DNA from 3 places in the Microbulbifer sp. A4B17 genome. Region 3 is predicted to be linked to each of the others. Evidence: predicted binding sites of a transcription regulator. Region 3 holds the regulator's gene; each other region holds the start of a gene.
The links. Region 3 encodes LexA, which represses DNA repair genes until DNA is damaged. Its sites were predicted from a motif close to ACTGTNTNTANANACAGT; they were not measured.

Region 1 (6,868 bases), 1.1 Mb from region 3:
GCCCTTTTGAAACAGCAACCCGCAAAACAGTTTTGAGTTTTGCCGGTGCGATAACTGCAATTAAAGCTTCATATCCCCAAAGAAGTTTTTCACCCCTTCAAACCAGCCGGTCTGACGCGGTGAGTTTTTCTTTTCGCTGAGAGTATTGGCAAATTCCTGCAACAGGTCTTTTTGCTTGCCGGACAGGTTCACCGGAGTCTCTACAACAACGCGGCACAACAGGTCGCCGGTTGCACCACCGCGCACCGGGGTAACACCCTTGCCACGCAGACGGAACAGTTTGCCAGTCTGGCTCTCTGCCGGGATCTTCAGCTTCACCTTGCCGTCGAGAGTTGGCACTTCCAGCTCGCCACCAAGGGCTGCGGAAACAAAACTGATCGGCACTTCGCAGTAGAGGTTCTTGCCATCGCGCTGGAACAGATCGTGCTCTTTCACCACAACCTGCACATAGAGATCGCCTGCGGGGCCACCGTCGGGCCCGGCTTCACCTTCGCCGGAGAGGCGAATGCGATCACCGGTATCTACGCCGGGCGGAACCTTCACAGACAGAGTCTTGGTTTCCTCTACACGACCGCGACCATGGCAGCTGCCACAGGGATCGGAGATAGTGGTACCGCGACCGCGACAGTTGGGACAGGTTTGCTGAACAGAGAAGAAACCCTGCTGCATACGCACCTGGCCAGCACCGCCACAGGTGCCACAGGTTTGCGGAGAGGAACCAGGCTTGGCGCCTGAGCCGTTACAGGTGCCACAGGCCGCCAGAGTCGGAACGCGAATCTTGACCGTGGTGCCGCGCACTGCGTCTTCCAGGTCCAGCTCCAGGTCATAGCGCAGATCGGAACCGCGAGCAGGGCCGCCGCGACGGCCACCGCCGCCACCACCGAAGATATCGCCGAACACATCGCCGAAAATATCGGAGAAGCCACCGAATCCACCGGCGCCGCCACCGCCCATCTGGCCTTCCACACCCGCGTGGCCAAACTGGTCATAGGCTGCGCGTTTCTCGGAATCCGACAAAACCTCGTAGGCCTCATTGGCCTCCTTGAATTTGTTCTCCGATTCCTTGTCATCGGGATTGCGGTCCGGGTGAAACTTCATTGCCACCCGGCGGTAGGCTTTCTTCAGCTCTGCATCCGAAGCGCCGCGCTCGACGCCGAGGACTTCGTAATAATCGCGTTTCGACATAAAACTATGTTCTCTGGTCCGGCATCAAGAACGGCCAAACTCTCTTTCTACTTCTCGGTTTCTAACTAAGCCCCGGGTGCGGGGCGCCACCAAAACTGCAAAAACACGGCAAATATTGGTGGATACCTGAAACAACACAGGGCGCGGGCCTCTGAAAGTAAGGCGCCGCGCCCCTGAAGTTCTCCGGCGGCCACTTTAAAAGCTGCCGCCGGAATTGCAAGCGAACGCTTACTTACCTTCTTTTTTGTCGTCCTTAACTTCTTCGAACTCTGCGTCTACCGCATCGTCACCACCGGAGGACTGCTGCTGTTCACCCTGGGCACCAGCACCGGCGGCACCTTCAGCACCAGCGGCTTGAGCCTGTTCGGCGTACATCTTCTGGGCAACTGGACCGGAAGCTTCAGTCAGCTTGGTAGTAGCGGCTTCCATAGCAGCCTTGTCGTTGCCTTTAACTGCCTCTTCCGCTTCAGTGATAGCCGCTTCAATCGCGGACTTCTCTTCAGCGGTAGCTTTGTCGCCAGCTTCTTCCAGAGTTTTCTTGGTGGCAGAAATCAGGCCGTCGAGAGTGTTGCGAGTCTGCACCAGCTCTTCAAACTGCTTATCCGCTTCGGCATTCGCCTCAGCGTCCTGAACCATTTTATCGATCTCGTCCTCGGACAGACCGGAGGAAGCCTGGATCACAATGGACTGTTCTTTACCAGTGGCCTTGTCCTTCGCGTGTACGTGCAGGATACCGTTGGCATCGATGTCGAAGGTTACTTCGATCTGCGGCATGCCGCGAGGTGCCGGTGGGATATCGGCCAGGTCGAAGCGACCCAGGGATTTGTTCTGTGCAGCCTGCTTGCGCTCACCCTGAACCACGTGAATGGTTACCGCAGTCTGGTTGTCATCCGCAGTGGAGAAAACCTGGGACTTCTTGGTGGGGATAGTGGTGTTCTTGTCGATCAGCGGAGTCGCAACGCCACCCATGGTTTCGATACCCAGGGTTAGCGGAGTTACGTCCAGCAGCAGTACGTCTTTAACGTCACCGGACAGTACGGCGCCCTGGATAGCAGCACCCATGGCAACGGCTTCGTCGGGGTTAACGTCTTTGCGCGGCTCTTTGCCGAAGAACTCGGTTACTTTCTGCTGTACCAGCGGCATGCGGGTCTGACCACCCACCAGGATCACTTCGTCTACACCAGAAGCGGACAGGTCGGCGTCTTGCAGAGCGATTTTTACCGGCTCCAGGGAGCGGGTAACCAGCTCTTCTACCAGGCTTTCCAGCTTGGCGCGGGTCAGCTTAACAACCAGGTGCTTGGGACCAGTGGCGTCTGCAGTGATGTACGGCAGGTTTACTTCGGTCTGCTGGCTGGAGGACAGCTCGATCTTGGCTTTTTCTGCAGCTTCTTTCAGGCGCTGCATCGCCAGGGGGTCGCCTTTCAGGTCGATGCCCTGGTCTTTCTTGAACTCGTCTGCGAGGTATTCGATCAGGCGCAGGTCGAAGTCTTCACCACCGAGGAAAGTGTCACCGTTGGTGGACAGTACTTCGAACTGCTTCTCACCGTCTACGTCGGCAATTTCGATGATGGAGATATCGAAGGTACCGCCACCCAGGTCGTATACCGCAACAGTGCGGTCACCGCCCTGCTTGTCCAGGCCGTAAGCCAGTGCAGCGGCAGTCGGCTCGTTGATAATGCGCTTAACGTCCAGGCCCGCGATGCGGCCGGCGTCTTTGGTGGCCTGACGCTGGGAGTCGTTGAAGTAAGCCGGTACGGTAATTACTGCAGCTTCAACTTTCTCGCCGAGGAAATCTTCCGCAGTCTTTTTCATTTTCTTCAGGACTTCGGCAGAGATCTGCGGCGGAGCTTTTTTATCGCCTTTCACTTCTACCCAAGCGTCGCCGTTGTCAGCTTCAGTGATGGTGTAAGGAACCATCTTGATATCTTTCTGCACAACGTCGTCTTTAAATTTACGGCCGATCAAACGCTTAACCGCAAACAGAGTATTTTGGGGATTGGTCACCGCCTGACGCTTGGCAGACTGACCTACCAGAATTTCATTGTCGTCAGTGAAGGCAACAATAGAAGGTGTAGTGCGATCGCCTTCGGCGTTTTCGATTACACGCGCTTTGTCACCATCCAGTACCGCTACACAGCTGTTAGTGGTACCCAGGTCGATGCCGATAATTTTTCCCATCTGTAAAATCCTCTTTTGATGCGCGCTGCCAGCTCTGTTCTGTTTGCACCGCGCGAATAATTCTTGATGTCAGCTATATTGGTGCCGGCCGTTAAATTTCAAGGCCGCTTTACATTTCAGCCGTTACGGCGCTTTGCTGACCACCACCATGGCCGGGCGAACCAGGCGACCGTTGAGGCGATAACCTTTCTGAAACACATCCAGAACCGTGTTCGGCTCTACATCGCCGTTGGGCACCTGGGTCATGGCCTGGTGCAGTTCCGGATCGAAGGGCTCTCCCGCTGGATCGACAACTTCCACCGAATTTTTCGTCAGGGTTTCAACGAAAGATTTGTGAGTCAGCTCGATACCTTCGATCAAAGCCTTATTGGCTTCATCGGCCGTATCGATAGTCGCCAGCGCGCGCTCGAGGTTGTCCACAACAGGCAACAAATCCTGCAGCAGTTTCTCTACCGCAAATTTGCGTGCGCGCTCGATATCCTGTTGCGCGCGGCGGCGGGCATTCTGCTCTTCCGCCTGGGCGCGCAGAGCCATATCCTTGTGCGCTGCCAGTTGCTCCTGCAACTTGATAATTTCCTCGTGCAGGGCATCGGCACCTTCGGCCTCTTCCTGCAGGGCTTCCTCCGCGAGTTCACGCTCTATAGAGGAAGGGTCTTCAACCTCTGCTGAAACGCCCTCGTCTGTAGCTGGTGCGTGCTCCGCCCCCTCTTTAATCTGATCTTCTTCGCTGCGCTCTCTGGCCACTGCTTTCTCCGTCGCGTCGACTCTGTCAGTAATGTGAGTTGAGCCCGTCCTGCGGGCACTGGAGCCTATATGGGGACAACCCCGCACAGTTCAAGTGGTTTTTCGCGCTAGCGCACATCCTCAGAGTAATGTGACCCCGTCCCTATAGCTAACCAGGAACGAATACTGTATAAATAACCACTAATTGGGCCGAGTGCCCGCCGATTAGCAAGGACACAAGCGATCTCTATGCTGCTGCATCTGTCTATCAGTCAATTCACCCTGGTGGACCAACTGGAGTTGGAGTTTGGTCCCGGTACCAGCACCCTGACCGGCGAGACCGGCGCGGGTAAGTCAATCACTCTCGATGCCCTTGGCCTGGCACTGGGCGGTCGCGGCAGCGCTGAGCTTGTGCGCACCGGCGCCAATCGCGCCGATATCAGTGCCACCTTTGATATCGTCGAGCACCCCAGCGCCGCCAGCTGGCTTGAATCCCAGGAGCTGGATGCTGGGCAGGAAGTCATACTGCGCCGCACCATTGGCGCTGACGGCCGCTCCCGAGCCTATATCAACGGCCAACCGGTAACCCTGTTGCAACTCCGCGCCCTGGGCGAACAGCTGATCGATATCCACAGCCAGCACGAACACCAATCCCTGTTGAAGAAAGAAACGCACCTGCGCCTGCTGGATGAATATGCCCAGGCCCAGGAACTCGCCGCAGAGACCCGCAGCCGCTTCAAAACCTGGCGGGATCACTATCGCCGCTATCGCACCCTGGCCGACAGCGCCGAAGAAGCCGAAGCCCGCCGCCACTTGCTGGAATACCAGCTTAAGGAGCTGGATCAACTTGGCTTGAGCGAAGGGGAAATAGAGTCCCTCGAGAGCGAACAGCAACAGCTGGCCAATGCCGGGGAAATCCTCAGTGGCAGCTACCAGTTGGCCGCTTTCCTTTCCGGCGGTGAGGGCGATATTGCCGAGCAACTGCACCGCGCCCTCCAACTGCTGTCATCCATGCCCGGGCAAGCTCCGGCCCTGGTGGAAGTGGCTCAGATGCTCGACAGCGCGCGCATCCAGGTAGATGAAGCCGCAGCTACCCTGTCCCGGCATATCGATCGCTTCGAGATGGACCCGGAGCGGCTCTCCGAAGTTGAAGACAGGCTCAGCGCCATCTACCAGGCGGCGCGCAAACATCGAGTTCAGCCGCAAGAACTACCGGCACTACAACAGCAGTTGCAGGCAGAGCTGGACGATATCGGCAGCCCTGACGCCCTGGAACGCCTGGCCACTGATTGTGAACAACTGGAAAAGCAGTACAGAAAAGTCGCCGGCAAACTCAGCAATCTGCGCAGTAAAGCCGCAGAGTCACTGGCGGAGGCGGTGAATTGCCAACTGGCGGACCTGGCCATGCCCCACGCCCGTGTTGAGCTATCCCTGCAAGAGCTGGATACACCCAACAGCCAGGGGCTGGAAGAAGCAGAAATATTAATTTCCACCAACCCGGGCCAACCGCCTCGCCCTCTGGGCAAGATTGCCTCCGGCGGTGAACTCTCCCGGGTCAGCCTGGCAATCCAGGTGGTAACTGCGCAAACCTCCCGCACCCCCACCCTGGTATTCGACGAGGTGGATGTGGGTATTGGCGGTGCCACCGGTGATGTGGTTGGCCGTCTGCTGCGCCAATTGGGGGAAACCCGCAACGGCCGCAGCGGCCAGGTGATCTGTGTAACCCACCTGGCCCAGGTAGCAGCGCGGGCCCACCGCCAGTACCTGGTGGAAAAGCACAGCGATGGCGAAAGCGTATTTGTAGCCCTGCGCGAACTCACCAACGGCGAGCGCCGCGAAGAAGTAGCGCGTATGCTCGGCGGCGCACCTACCGCCCAGTCCCTGGCCCATGCCGAGGAGATGCTGGAGAGAACCTGACCTTCAGTATCACTCCGAGGATGGCTAAAGAGTTAGCCCTAACTGAAGCAAAGCTCCAAGACGTGAAACGTCACAAAATGGTAAAAATGGTGCATTTGGGCAAGCAATCTTGTGCCATAGATCAATAAATGACCGCCATACAATCCGGTAAATCACCCCTTTCGTCCGATATATGTGCCGAATTAGAACAAACGAACAAATATGACTGGGAGCGGCAGCTAAAGTCACCATATACTTGGCGGCTTGTTTTTCGATGTGTGAGTAGTCCTGGCCGAGGTTATGCAGAGAACGATTTTCAACACCCCCATTGTCACCCCGATCCTGCGCTTCGCTGCACGGGTGCTACTGAAGCTGCACGGTTGGCGTGTCAAAGCTGACGAACAGTCTCTTAAACTTAAGCAGTACGTACTGATCGGCGCCCCCCATACCACTAACTGGGACGGCTACTACTTTATCCTCGCCGCACTCAAACTGAAGATGACCCCACAGTGGATGGGCAAGGACAAGCTGTTTACCTTCCCGCTGGGAGGCCCCATGCGCTGGTTCGGCGGTATCGCTGTAGACCGCAGCAAGGCCAACAACCTAGTGGATGCCACCGCCAGGCAGTTCAAGCTGCGCAAAGAACTGGTTATCGCTATACCCCCCGAGGGCACTCGCGGTTTGGCGGAACGCTGGAAAACCGGCTTTTACCATATCGCCCGCAGCGCCAAGGTGCCGGTGGTATTGGGTTATATCAGTTTTCCCAAGAAGGAAGTAGGCATCGGCCCTATCGCACAGTTCGGGGAAAACCTGGAAGCTGAGCTGCTGAAGCTCAAAGAATACTATTCTGACAAAATTGGCAAGTTCCCAGAGCTTTACACGCCCC
Region 2 (6,868 bases), 1.5 Mb from region 3:
CTGAAGAAACCTCTTTTATCCTTCTTGATTCGAGTACGTACCAAAAGTACGGTGTCGTCCAGCAATTGGACACCGAGCTGTCGACAGTGTTCAGAGGCGGCTCGCCGGACATGTTCTTTAGCGGCCATACTGGCCCAGATATACCAGAGAACTATAAAGAACAGGGAAAGCCACAGTATGTCGCTGAGAGTGTAATACATTGCTATACAGTTGCTAAGATCGATTTTCCGCAAGAATAACATTTAAGGAGCGTCAATGTCTGGCACCATTTTAATAACCGGTTGTAATCGAGGAATTGGGCTTGAAGTGTGTGCCCAATTTGCTGAAATCGGATGGAAGGTTTTGGCTTGCTGCCGGGAACCTGATCAAGCTGTGGAACTTAAAGCGCTGCAGGAGCGCTTTCCTTCAATGCAGTTGATTCGCCTGGATGTGACCGACTACGAACAGATGATTTCTCTGGGCAAGGCTTTCCAGGGAGAGCCGATTGACATACTGCTCAACAATGCGGGCTATTACGGCCCTAAAGGTGTAGGCTTTGGAGCCGTTGATCGGGGGGAGTGGCTTCGAGTCCTGGAGTCCAACACCATCGCACCTTACATGATGGCTGAAACTTTTTGCGATAATGTTGCTGCAAGCGAGCACAAGCTGATCGCGGTGATGAGCAGTAAGGTTGGCAGTATCGCTGACAATCGCTCTGGCGGCGGCTATATCTATCGGACATCCAAGACCGCCGTTAACCAGGTAGTTAAAAGCCTATCTATCGATTTGGAGCCGAGAGGAATTACCGTCCTGGCTTTGCATCCCGGTTGGGTAAAAACGGCTATGGGTGGGCCAGGAGCACTGATTTCTGCTGAGGAAAGTGTCGATGGACTTAAAAAGCTGCTTTTAACAGCGAGTCTGGCAAAAACTGGTCGATTTTATAACTATGACGGCACTGAAATTCCCTGGTAGCTCCTGTAATCGCCTGTGACAGAATTTTGCTGAGAATCCAATAGAATACGACACCCATATTTAGCATCCGGATTGCTTTGCCAGATTTTGTGGGCAGCCGACTCATTGGGGTTATTTAATCATAATCTTTTTGCATATGGCTGGTGGAGTGGCATCTTGTTAGCCCCATGGCTAGCCATTGTCAGCCGATTGCAAGATTGGGCAAGGATGCGGAAGAAGTTTTCTATCGCCCAAGGTGAGAGCTGCCTGAAAATACCTATTAATCAGGAAGTGGAGTAGTTAAACCCATGCAGAGTATTGGCGGGTTTTACTTTTTAGGCAAGGAATCCTACCTCTTATCAGGGTTTTCTCGAAGGAGTGGAAATCATGAAATGGCTCGGCGTTTTAACCAAGCGTGAAAGCTTATCTCCCCAGTTACTAAAGTCGCCAATCCTGGCAGTACTTATTGTTGCCGCACTGGTGGGATACCTGGGCGGAATGCCCACTTGGGTAGCAGTGCTAGGAGTTATTGCCTACTTCTCCAGAGGGCGTAACTGGCGGGCTGGTGCTTACAACCTGGCCTGTGTGGTCACTGGACTTGGACTGGGTTTGGGGGCTCAAGCTGCGGCCTTCAAATGGCAGATTGACCCAAGTATCCTGGTTGCGCCGATTGCGCTGCTCTTCTCAGTCATCAGTGTTTGGGCAATGGGACTGGTCACAGGTATCAGGAATATTCCCAGCTATGCCATTGGTATTGTCATCGCGTTTCTTGCCCAGTTGGATATCACCCTGGATGCCTACTTCCAGTTAATTGCCACTGTATCTATCGGGGCTGTGTTTGCTGGCTTGATTGATGCTCTGTGGCCGCGCAAGGATAGTGTAGTGAGAACCTGCTAAGCCCTAATTTTCTGCGGTTAGGGCTTTGAGGCAAAAGTAGTTGTTGTTCTGAGTAACATTGTGTAGAGGTTTTGTACAATGTTTAAACGTATTCTGCTATCTACAGCAATGGTATTTGTTACCGCTTTGGCTTTTACTGAGCCTTATGAATCCGAAAATGGTATTGAACTCGAATACTACAGAACACTTCTTCGTTGATGTAAGCTTTTTTCTTTTCTAATTTTTTCATAGTGATTTACGGAGGCCAGTGGTGAAGGAAGAGTTTTGGCACGATAAATGGGAAAGAAATGATATTGGCTTCCATGAGGCTTCAGGAAATTCACTTCTCAATGAGTTTTTTACTGAACTCTCTCTTTCCCCTGGCGATCGTATTTTCTTGCCATTGTGCGGTAAAACCAAAGATATAGCCTGGTTGTTGAAACAGGAGATTTCGGTTGTTGGCTGTGAGCTTAGTGAAGGGGCGGTGGAGCAGCTATTCAATGAGATGTCGGTGGTTCCGAAGGTAAATCAAATTGGCAAGTTAAAGTGCTATTCCAGTGAAAATATCGATATTTTTGTAGGCAATATTTTCGATTTGAGTAGAGAGGAGTTAGGGCCGGTTACAGCAGTTTATGACCGGGCTGCCTTGGTAGCCCTTCCCGGCGATACTCGAGTGCAATACGTAAAACATTTACTAGATATCACTCAGATCGCACCGCAACTACTTATATCATTCCAGTACGAGCAAGCCCTGATGGCGGGCCCGCCTTTTTCTGTTGGTAGTCGCCTGATTTACGAATACTATGATGCTTATTATTGCCTCCAGGCTTTAACGACAAGAACCGTTGTGGGTGGACTTAAAGGAAAAGTTCCAGCCAGAGAGGAAGCCTGGCTGTTAACACCAAAATGACCATCGCTTTTTAGGAATTCTAAATCTCCGGTAGCGAATGACAACCAAGTATCAGCATTTCTTTTTTGGACTTTGGCCACTTTTTAATGGCTAATTCTATTTTCAATGCGGTTGACTTGTCGGGAAGTACAACCGAATACTCAAGACTGAGGGGGCCCTTGCCCCGTAGTGCTTTGGCTGTCTTAGGTCCATTACTGCAGTGCTCGGTAAACCGTCTTTCCATATCATTGGTTATACCGGTATAGAGTGCTCCACTTGCCGTTCGAACGAGATAGAGAAACCAATGTACATCAGGTTCATCTTTCTTTTGTTTTTTTTCAAAATTCATAGGCTCAAGAAAACAAGTCCTGTTGCTCATTGGCGCAAGGCGGCGGTTTAAATTGGGAGCAATCCAAAGTAAGGCGTCGATGATCCAAGCCCAATTTCTTTATCGCTACTTGAAAGCGTCTTTGAAGTAATTGAGCAAATATACCGGTTCCGGTGCGCCTCTGAGAGAATTCACTTTGATAGTCTTTTCCTTCACGGCTTTGCTGCACCAAACTCATCACATGCTTTGCCCTTTCGGCATAGTGTACCTGTAACCACTCTCGAAACAGAGGGGCAACCTCATAAGGGAGGCGCAGGAGGATATATGCGGCTCTTACCGCCCCTGAATCCTTTGCTGCCGAGAGAATCGCTTCCAGCTCACTGTCATTCAGTGCTGGAATCATCGGCGCCGCAAGAACTGCGGTGGGGATACCCGCGGAACTCAGCTTTTCAATAGTTCTCAGTCGAGCAGAGGGTCCTGCGGTTCTCGGCTCAAGCTTGCGTTTGAGAGTGTTATCTAGTGTTGTCACACTAATAGCGACTTGAGCCAGGTTGTCCTGTGCCATTTCTGCCAGTAGTGGGAGGTCTCGCAAGATTAGTTGGCTTTTAGTGATAATGGTCACCGGCTGGCGAAATTCTTGCATAAGCTCCAACAAGTTTTGGGTTATCCCTTTCTCTCGCTCCAATGGTTGATAGGGATCGGTGTTGGCTCCCAGAGCGATAGGGCTGCACTGATAGTTTTTCTTTCGCAACGCCTTCTCTAATAGTTCGGTGGCATTGGCTTTGTAGAAGAGCTTGGTTTCAAAGTCCAGGCCGGGTGACAGATCCATATAGGCATGGGCTGGACGGGCGTAACAATAAATACACCCATGCTCACACCCTCGGTAAGGGTTTATCGATTGAGAGAAAGGAATATCAGGTGATTGATTGGTTGCAATAATACTTTTCGCCTTTTCCTCCGTGGCTGAGGTTATTAGCCGTACAGGCTCGTCTGGCTCAGTTTGCCAACCGTCACTCTCACGGGAGCTGCACAGCTGTGCAAAACGCCCTGGGAGGTTATTGGCGGTTCCTCGACCTTTGCGAGGTGATGGTGCTTTGGGGGGAGGATGATCTGACATTGCTGTAACGATAACTGTATTAATGTACAGTTTACGTTGTAATATCGAATATGTGCAAGAGGCGATATACCCCCTGATGGACTAATAGGCTGGTACTAGGGGAGTAAATAGGACTCCTGAGAAAAAGACTGGATTCGCTCAGGAGTGCTCATTGAAAATTTTACTCTGCCAGGGCTGTGGTGATGGGGTTATATTTGGAATTCATAGTTAGGCCTGGTCGTTCGTCATCCCAAATCATATTTACAACCTTCCATGATTCTCCATCATTGAACAGCTGAATACTGTTGATGCCCCTTTTAAGGAATTGAGTTCTCTCTCTGTCACTCCATGCTTCATAAGTACTGAAAGCATGGGCGATATTCCCAAACTGTTCAATGATATTATGTATTTCTACTTCATAGAAAGGACGGCCTGAAATCAGCTTTTCAAAGTTTCCCGGATATTCCTTAATGTCCATAATTGTTGACTGGGGATTGCCATTGCTATCAACAGATGTGCGAATCATTTTTGCATAAGGGACAAACAATGACTCCTGTCGTTGCCAATCCCGCTGGAACTCTGCCGGGCCAGAAATCCCATTATAAAGCTCATCCAGTACTTTTTTTATCTCGAGATTTTCGTCCATAGTCCTCTCCTTGTTAAACTTTAGTGGTAATTCCAAGTTGTTCGGGTTTGGGGATATCTCTTATGGCAGTGGGTCTTGTAGTTCTACTTCCTCTGTGCGCTGTTTGTACCGCTTGTTTTGTGGCGGGCGCAATACCTTTACTCAACGTTGGGAAAAATAATTCTCTATAAGCCTGGGTGAACGTTCTAATACCGTGTTGGTCACAACTTAGTTTGATAAAGGATTTAATAAGTAATTTTTTATATATTTTGTTGCGAGGTAATGTCCTCTTTAGAGGTAGTGGTACAGTAATCTATCCTGCAAGTTATCTATAGTTTTATCTATAAAGATTCCTGAAACTTTACTCTTATCCTTAGCTTTTATTCTATATGTCTATTTTCTTATTTGTCTATAATATATTAGTAAATTTTTGCTCAATATATGAAGTATGAGTCGAGAACACTTCTCTAGAGAATTGGGTCCGCAGGAGGCACTATTTATTGAGTTGACCAGGCAGTCTGGTGGCGGACTGCAGCTGATTTCATTTATAAGGGTTAGCGAGCCTTTAAGTGTAGAAAGTGTATTTCAAGGGTTTAAGTATTTGCACGCCCGTCACCCATTTTTACGTGCCCGTGTGGTTAGAGGGAAGCGGTTGCGTTGGATTTGTGATGTTGATTTTAGTGACATCCCAATTCAAATCCTTCCATTAAATGGAGCATTAAATTTTGAAGATGCATATGCTTACCATGGAATGACTTGTCTGGATAGTGAAAGATGCATTTTCAGTCTTACTCTTTATACCAATCATGCTGGAGATGTAGAGTGGATTGTTGTTGTAAATATACATGCCGCATTCGATGGTAGAGCAATAATGACGCTTTTTCTGGACCTTGATAAATACCTCTGCTCCCATAAAATGCCAGCTAGCATACCATCACTTCCATTATCGGAAAGCATCGCAGGCCAGCTTGAAGAGGCTGGGTTTTCTGGGGGGGAAGAGTTTGAGTATAGGAACAAAGGTGATTTCTTTTGGCCAACTGAAAAGAGTGCAGCTATATCTGAGCGTAGGGCATGTGCAACCTCATACTCTATTCCATTGGAAAGTATTCAACAGGTTATACGAGTTGCTAAAAAGAATCAGATAAGGCTTACAGCTTTTTACGGGGCTGTAGCAATACTTGCATCGCGAGTTTTGCCGGTCGAAAAGAACTTGTCAGAACTAATTGTAGCCTTGGATGCAAGACAGCTTTGCTCACCTCCCATTTCATTTGAGCATGTGGGACCATTTTCTCAGACAGCCAATTTACATGTTCCGTCAGCTGTTAACTCTATGGGAGTGATTGATCTAGCTAGATATTTGCAGTCTCAGATTAACTCAGTTTTACTTGGAAAAATACCGTTAGCAAAAAATCTGAGTACAAAATATAGCGTTGGAGAAATATCCCAATTGGCGTATGAAATTTCTGAAAAGGATGATACCTTTTCGGCCGGTATATGCATATCTAATGTGGGTAATATGAAATTTCTTGCTGGAAGAATGCATTACTTTGAAATTGAAAGGGGGATGGTTACACAGAATAATGGCATTAATCCGTTTACGATTATTACGTATACGACCTATCGGAGTGGAGTTTTTATACTAGGGTACTGTGAGCCCCTGATGAGTAAAAAAAGTGTATATCTATATATAGATGAGTATGAAAAAATAATAAGGGATCTTGTTTCGGGTGAATAGGATGTTGTGAGATATGAATAAATTTATATTCTTTTTGGGGTGTTCTATGTTAAAGATATTTAATGTTTAGAGCAAAGGTGGTGTGGTTAAGCGAAATATCTATTTTAGATTTGGGGTGTAAAATTAAATGCTATATCACTTTTTATATGGTAATTGGGTGAGGTTTTTAAGGGTGGAGATATAGTCTGGTATGAGAAAGTCTTCTTAGATGCTAGAGTTAAACTGTGGCGTATATTTATATATTTGCAGCTATGGATACGTCGATCAGCTTATGCAAATTGGTAGCTAAGTTGTACTGGATGGTTGGTCGTAATAAATTTTTATAAGGTTTAGATGCTTGTGCTGGTAGAAGTGTATCTGCAATCAGTGAGTTATTTTGGCGTCACTAT
Region 3 (6,868 bases):
AAGCTGTCCCTACAGCAACTTGACCCCAAACAGCACTTTACCAAGCCGCCGGCGCGGTTTAGTGAAGCGGCTCTGGTTAAGGAATTGGAGAAGCGCGGCATCGGTCGCCCATCCACCTACGCTTCCATTATTTCCACGATTCAGGATCGTGGTTATGTGCGGCTGGAGAACCGCCGTTTTTATGCAGAGAAAATGGGAGATATTGTTACCGACCGCCTCAGTGAAAGCTTCAAGAACCTGATGGATTACGGATTTACCGCAAACCTGGAGGAATCCCTGGATGCGGTTGCCGACGGTGATAAAGGTTGGAAGCAACTGCTCGATGAGTTTTACCTGGACTTTTCCGGGCGCCTGGAAAAAGCGCAATCTGCTGACGCGGGAATGCGTCGCAATACGCCGACAGATACCGATATCGAGTGCACCAAGTGTGGCCGCCACATGCAGATCCGCACCGGCTCCACTGGGGTATTCCTGGGTTGTTCCGGATACGCGCTGCCGCCTAAAGAGCGCTGTACCAATACCATGAATCTGGTTTCAGGCGATGAAGCGGTCGATGCGGATAAAGATGAGGAAGCTGAATCCAGATTGCTGCGGGAGAAGCGCCGCTGCGGCAAGTGCGGCACAGCCATGGATAGCTACCTGCTGGATGAACAGCGCAAATTGCATATTTGTGGCAATAACCCGGATTGCAACGGCTACGAGATAGAGCAGGGCACTTTTAAAATCAAAGGCTATGACGGCCCTATCATCGAGTGCGATAAGTGTGGCAGTGATATGCAGTTGAAGTCGGGCCGCTTCGGCAAGTACTTTGGTTGTACTAACGAAGACTGTAAAAACACCCGTAAGTTATTGAAAAATGGGCAGCCGGCGCCACCAAAAATGGATCCGGTTCCCATGCCTGAACTGGCATGTATCAAAGTGGAGGATCACTATATCCTGCGCGATGGTGCCTCTGGCCTATTCCTGGCTGCCAGTCAGTTCCCGAAAAACCGTGAGACTCGTGCTCCCTTGGTCAAAGAATTGCTTCCTCATCAGAGCGAGATAGATCCAAAGTACAGCTTCCTGTTTTCTGCACCGACACAGGATGACAGCGGGCGGGATACCGTGGTTCGTTTCAGTCGCAAAACTCAGGAGCAATATGTTCAGTCTGAGGAAGAGGGCAAGGCTACTGGTTGGCGTGCTTTTTATCGCGATGGTGGTTGGAAAGTAGAGGCTTCTACCAAGAGCACTGCCGCCAAGCGCAAGAAGCCTGCGGCTAAAAAAACGGCGGCAAAGAAGTAGATAATGACTAACCCTTATACGATTCATGTCACTTCGGCTCTGCGCAAGAGCCAGCTGTTGCTGCAGCAGCCATGGGATATGCCCCTTCAGCGCGATGCGCTGGAGGAGGCTGCCTTGATGCAGCTGTGCAAAGCCTACCGGGCCTTTCTTGCGGAACAGGCGACTCAGCTTCAGCTCGAATTTGAGCCGGAGTCCCCGCAGTTAATTATTGATGCGCTAAGGGGGCAGGGAAGGGCCAGCGCGGAGGCTAATGAGTTATCTGGCTTGGTTAGCGACCCACAAAGCTGGCTGTTTCATATGCTCCACGCCTGGAAAGAACAGCAGAAAATATCTGTGGTTGCGGGTGATAAAAAACAGCAGGCAAATTTAATCCCGTTGTACAGTGATGTTGCCAAGCCGGAATTTGCACCCTTGTCCAAAGAGCTGCTGTTCGAATGGCATCGCTGCTTGAACGAGTTGGTGGTGAGGCAGCGCGCTCATTTGGATGAGTGCTGAAGAACCCCCCATAAAACGAGCGAATGAAACTTTTCGCGAGCCTGTGGTACACTGGGCGCAAACTGTTGTGCCGTGAAGGAAAAGCGAATGTCCTCCGAAACTTTTGAAATTATCGAGCTGGCTAATGGCGATGTAGCCTTGCGTCGTGCTGGCCATAAGGAGGACCCTTTGGTGAGCATTTCTTTTTCTGCAGAAAGTCTTCAGTTTCTGCGAAAGAATAAGGTTGCTGTGGCCCGAGCCATGTTGGAAGCGGGTATTGAAGCTGTACAAAATCTGGACGATCTTGAAGCAGGTTACTTCGAAGAAGAAGACGAGTTGATGCCGGTAAATCATACTATCCACTAATACCAGCATTACCACGGGTTTTAATAACAGCGGCCAATGGCCGCTGTTATTGTTTTGAGGATATGCTCAAGGTGTCTGGCGGATCACCCCTACCGCCAATCCCTCAATAACAAAGTTCTTATCTCTCATATCGACTTGAATTAATTCAAAGTCATCATTTTCAGGAAGCAGCTGAACGGTTGCCTGGTTCCCTTTGCGACGAAAGCGTTTCACGGTGACTTCGTCATCGATACGGGCAACTACGATTTGGCCGTTACGCACCTGTTCGGTCTTTTGTACCGCCAGTAAATCTCCGTCGAGAATACCTGCATCTCGCATACTCATGCCGTGCACTCTAAGCAAGTAGTCTGCGGGTGGATGGAAGAAGCTCGCGGGCAAGTCGCAATAATCTTCAATATGTTCATTGGCGAGGATCGGGTTCCCCGCAGCAACCCTTCCTACAATTGGCAGGCCGGATTGGTGATCGGGTATTCGTATGCCTCGGGAGGCGCCGGCAACCATCTCAATGGCGCCTTTTCTGGCGAGCGCTTTCAGGTGTTCCTCGGCGGCATTGGGCGAGCGGAAGCCGAGCTCCTGGGCAATTTCTGCCCGTGTTGGTGGGTAGCCTGTTTCATCCAGGTAGGACTTGATCAGGTCGAGAACCTGGGACTGACGAGCGGTGAGATTGGTCATAGATTTACCTAGTTTTCTGTATTTATATACAGTTGCTGGAATTATATACAGATTTATTGTTCGTGCAATCCTCAGGTTTTAGCCTTTGTGAGCTGCTACATTGAGGGAGAAAGTAAGGAGACAAGAAAACGTTGAAGGAACTGACAATGAGGGAAAAATAATGTTGGATGCAAAAATGCAGGAAGCCTGGAGAGTGCTTCGTATTCAGTCTGAACTGGTTGATGGAATTGAGCGACTGATAGCCTTGGGTGGCGCTGTGACAGTATTTGGAGGGGCTAGGTTCACAGAAGACAGCGCCGAGTATAAGCAGGGCGTTAAACTGGGGGAGCTTCTTGCAGCGGAAGGTATTCCCGTGATCACCGGTGGTGGGCCGGGACTGATGGAGGCCTGTAACCGAGGGGCCTTTGGGCAGCCGGGCACATCGATTGGATTAAATATAGAGCTGCCTTTTGAGCAGGCGGCAAATCCATATCAGGATATCAGTTTGAATTTCCGTTACTTTTTTGTGCGGAAATTTATGTTTGTAAAACACGCGCTCGGATTCGTCGGGCTTCCCGGGGGATATGGCACCCTGGATGAGCTGTTTGAAGCGCTTACCCTGGTGCAAACACAGAAAGTGCGGCGTTTTCCTATTGTGCTGGTGGGTAAGCACTACTGGAGCGGGCTTTACGATTGGTTGGTGAATACCGTTTTGGAACGCGACTGTATCGATGCCGGCGATCTCGATCTCTTTCATGTTGTTGATAGTGTAGATGAGGCTGCGGCTTTGATAATGAAATATATGCAGGTGAAAGATTAATTGCTCCAGGAGAAAATTAAAGTACTAAAGATTTTTTCAGAATGATGCTTGTTTGCGCCGCTTTCACTGCAGAGGGTTGAGACGGCTGGTGGGAGTAGGATGCCTGTCTAAGTTGGCGGGAGATCAATTCCCTGGGTACTGATCTTACCGCCACTCATACTTTTCCCTGTTATTTTTGCTCTTGAGTCTCGTCTGTTGGACTCTTGCCGAGCTGACTCTGCGACGGTGAGAATGTGCTACTCTGGCGTCGATTAAACGTATGTTTTAAATGGTAGTTTGAGACTTATGAGCCAAGCAGATACGGTCAGCCGGATACTCGACGCAGCGGAAGTGCTGTTTGCTGAACGGGGTTTTACTGAGACCTCATTGAGAACAATCACCAGCACAGCCGGCGTCAATCTGGCAGCGGTTAACTATCACTTCGGTTCTAAAAAGGAATTGATACAGGCGGTATTTGAGCGCTTTTTAACACCTTTTACCTGTGCGTTGGAAGCAGAGCTTGATCGTCGCCTTGCCCTGGGGCAGCCCTTGGGGGTGGAGGAGCTGATTGAATGTCTCTATCGGGTTGGGCTCGGAAGCCTGGGGCTGGAGGGGAAGGATCCGCAGCGATTTATGCGCCTCTTGGGGTTAGCATATACCCAGTTTCAAGGGCACCTGCGCCGATTCATCGTATCCCGATATGGCGATACCTATCGCCGATTTGCCGGACTACTGGCCGAAGCTCTGCCGGGCTTAGACCCGGAAACTTTCTACTGGCGCCTTTATTTTATGCTGGGTGCGACCATTTTTACACTGTCGAGCCACGATGCCATTGAGGCTATCCTGCAGGAAGATTTTGGCGCCGACAGTACGCTCAGCCAGACCCTTGAGCGATTGGTGCCGGCGGCTTCAGCCATGCTGAAGGTGGAAAATCATTGAGTGTGCTCATAAAGCGATAAGGAATTTTATATGTCTCTACCACTCGGACCCGTAATGGTGGATATCGAGGGGCTTGAACTTACCGATGAAGACTGCGAGCTGCTCAGGCACCCGCTGGTGGGAGGGCTTATCTTCTTTGCCCGCAACTACCGTGACCGCCAGCAGCTCATTCAACTGGTGAAGTCGATCCGTGCTGTGCGCCCGGAAATCCTGTTGGCTGCGGATCAGGAGGGTGGCAGGGTTCAGCGGTTTCGCGATGATTTTACGCGGATACCATCCATGCAGGCCCTAGGCTCTGTGGCCAGTGGTGAGCAATTGCAGGATGTGGGCTGGCTGCTGGCGTCGGAGTTGCTTGCAGTGGGGGTGGACTTTAGTTTTGCCCCGGTTCTGGATGCGGATGACAGTCACAGCCGGGTGATTGGTGATCGTAGTTTTAGCCCCGATCCGGCCAGGTTAACCGCTCTGGCCCGCCCGTTTATTCAGGGGATGCGCGAAGCAGGGATGGCTACTACTGGCAAGCACTTTCCAGGTCATGGCCATGTACTGGAAGACAGCCATGTTGAGTTGCCAGAGGATAAGCGCTCTTTAGAGCAGGTTTTGGAAACTGATGCACTCCCCTTTATTGACTGCATCGGCACCCAGGAACTGACTGCTGTGATGCCGGCTCATATTCGGTTCGTCAATATCGATAGCCAACCGGTCGGTTTTTCCCGCTATTGGTTGCAGGATGTATTGCGGCGACAACTGGGGTTTGCCGGGGTGATTTTCAGCGATGATCTGTCGATGGAAGGGGCAGGGGCGGCCGGAGGTTATGGCGATAGGATTCGCGCCGCTCTGGAGGCCGGTTGCGATATGGGCATCGTATGTAACAATCGGATAGGCACATTTGAGGCTCTGGCGGCACTGGATACCTTTGTGCCTAGGCCTGAATCTACTCATCGGTTGTCGGCGATGAGTGGCAGGCCGGTGATTGGCTCCTGGGAGGAACTTGAAAAGAGTGCGCGTTGGCACAGAACCCGGGACTGGTTAGCTTCAATAATGCGCTGAGATAAATTGCTGTAATCCGTTCCCTGTGGCATAGGTGTTTCATGCGGATATTGCGGACTGTTGGTTAAAACGGAGGGGTTCGAGTGGAATCCGTTGAGAGCATGCTGTTGTCCTGGCTCGGTGAGAATCGGGTCTGGATAGTTTCAGTTTTCCTAATCGTGCTTGCCTCTGGCTTGGCAGCCTGGCTTTTTAGCCGGTTTGTGCAGCGAATGGCAGTTCGTGCCGAAAAGACAGTGAACCCCTGGGATGATGCATTAGTGGGAGCGCTCTCCCCCCCGGGGCAGGTTTTAATCTGGTTGCTGGGTTTGACCGTTGCTGCACAGCGTGCCGGGGATGCAACGGGAGCAGAGATATTCTCTTTGGCTGCACCGGCACGGGAAATTGGCCTGATTCTGGTGATGGCGTGGTTCGCCTGGCGGTTCTCCCACAGCGTGGAGCACAACTTGTGTGACCCTCGCTATATGGGCAAGCCGATGGATGCCACGACGGTCAGGGCCATCGGCAAGCTGGTTCGGGCCTCAATTGTGATCACAGCGGGAATCGTGGTCATGCAATTCCTGGGTTATAGCGTCAGCGGTGTTTTGGCGTTTGGTGGTATCGGCGGATTGGCTGTGGGCTTTGCTGCCAAGGATCTGCTGGCAAATTTCTTCGGCGGCCTGATGATCTACCTCGATCGGCCTTTTGCGGTGGGTGATTGGATTCGCTCCCCCGATAAGGAAATTGAAGGGACCGTTGAGGATATCGGTTGGAGGCTGACTAGAATCCGCACTTTTGATATGCGTCCGGTTTATGTCCCCAATGGGATCTTCACCCAAATAGCAGTAGAAAATCCTTCCCGTATGTTAAACCGGAGAATTTTCGAAACTATTGGTATTCGATATGAAGACGCCCATCATATGGCGGCAATAGTGGCAGATGTTAAAAATATGTTACAGGAACATCCTGAAATCGATTCTAATCGTACGCTAATTGTTAATTTTAATAGTTTTGCTTCCTCATCTTTGGACTTCTTTGTATATACCTTTACGCGAACTACTGACTGGGTACGTTATCACGAGGTAAAACAAGATGTTCTGCTAACGATTCTTAAGATAATCGAAGGATATGGAGCATCCTGTGCATTCCCAACTTCAACATTACATATCGCCGATATCCCTTCATTTACGAGAGAGGCCGCGTTAGACAGTTGAGGAATGGGAGTGCAATAAGGTACAAATGATTAGTTTATAATTGAGCGCCTTTGGAGATTTTGACGGTTAATTACGCATATTGGGAAAAACGTAGTATTTATTTCACATAGAAAACTAGACA

Region 1: the regulator LexA is predicted to act here: its motif matches at 4,272-4,289, upstream of recN (DNA repair protein RecN).
Region 2: the regulator LexA is predicted to act here: its motif matches at 4,154-4,171, upstream of BTJ40_RS07335 (PA0069 family radical SAM protein).

What each region holds. Positions count from the first base shown of each region.
Region 1 is NZ_CP029064.1:4,182,407-4,189,274, forward strand. Features, by position in the region: gene dnaJ (molecular chaperone DnaJ) at 61-1,185, opposite strand; partial or broken gene dnaK (molecular chaperone DnaK) at 1,414-3,378, opposite strand; gene grpE (nucleotide exchange factor GrpE) at 3,487-4,107, opposite strand; gene recN (DNA repair protein RecN) at 4,336-6,003, shown strand; gene BTJ40_RS18445 (1-acyl-sn-glycerol-3-phosphate acyltransferase) at 6,283-6,868, shown strand, end outside.
Region 2 is NZ_CP029064.1:1,628,997-1,635,864, forward strand. Features, by position in the region: gene BTJ40_RS07310 (DUF3301 domain-containing protein) at 1-200, opposite strand, end outside; gene BTJ40_RS07315 (SDR family oxidoreductase) at 256-951, shown strand; gene BTJ40_RS07320 (DUF1097 domain-containing protein) at 1,318-1,827, shown strand; gene tmpT (thiopurine S-methyltransferase) at 2,078-2,716, shown strand; gene BTJ40_RS07330 (GIY-YIG nuclease family protein) at 2,736-3,044, opposite strand; gene BTJ40_RS07335 (PA0069 family radical SAM protein) at 3,049-4,140, opposite strand; gene BTJ40_RS07340 (hypothetical protein) at 4,301-4,765, opposite strand; gene BTJ40_RS07345 (hypothetical protein) at 5,193-6,479, shown strand.
Region 3 is NZ_CP029064.1:3,128,385-3,135,252, reverse strand. Features, by position in the region: gene topA (type I DNA topoisomerase) at 1-1,281, shown strand, start outside; gene BTJ40_RS13955 (DUF6586 family protein) at 1,285-1,776, shown strand; gene BTJ40_RS13950 (hypothetical protein) at 1,864-2,121, shown strand; gene lexA (transcriptional repressor LexA) at 2,188-2,793, opposite strand; gene BTJ40_RS13940 (TIGR00730 family Rossman fold protein) at 2,954-3,592, shown strand; gene BTJ40_RS13935 (TetR/AcrR family transcriptional regulator) at 3,878-4,510, shown strand; gene nagZ (beta-N-acetylhexosaminidase) at 4,541-5,557, shown strand; gene BTJ40_RS13925 (mechanosensitive ion channel family protein) at 5,659-6,747, shown strand.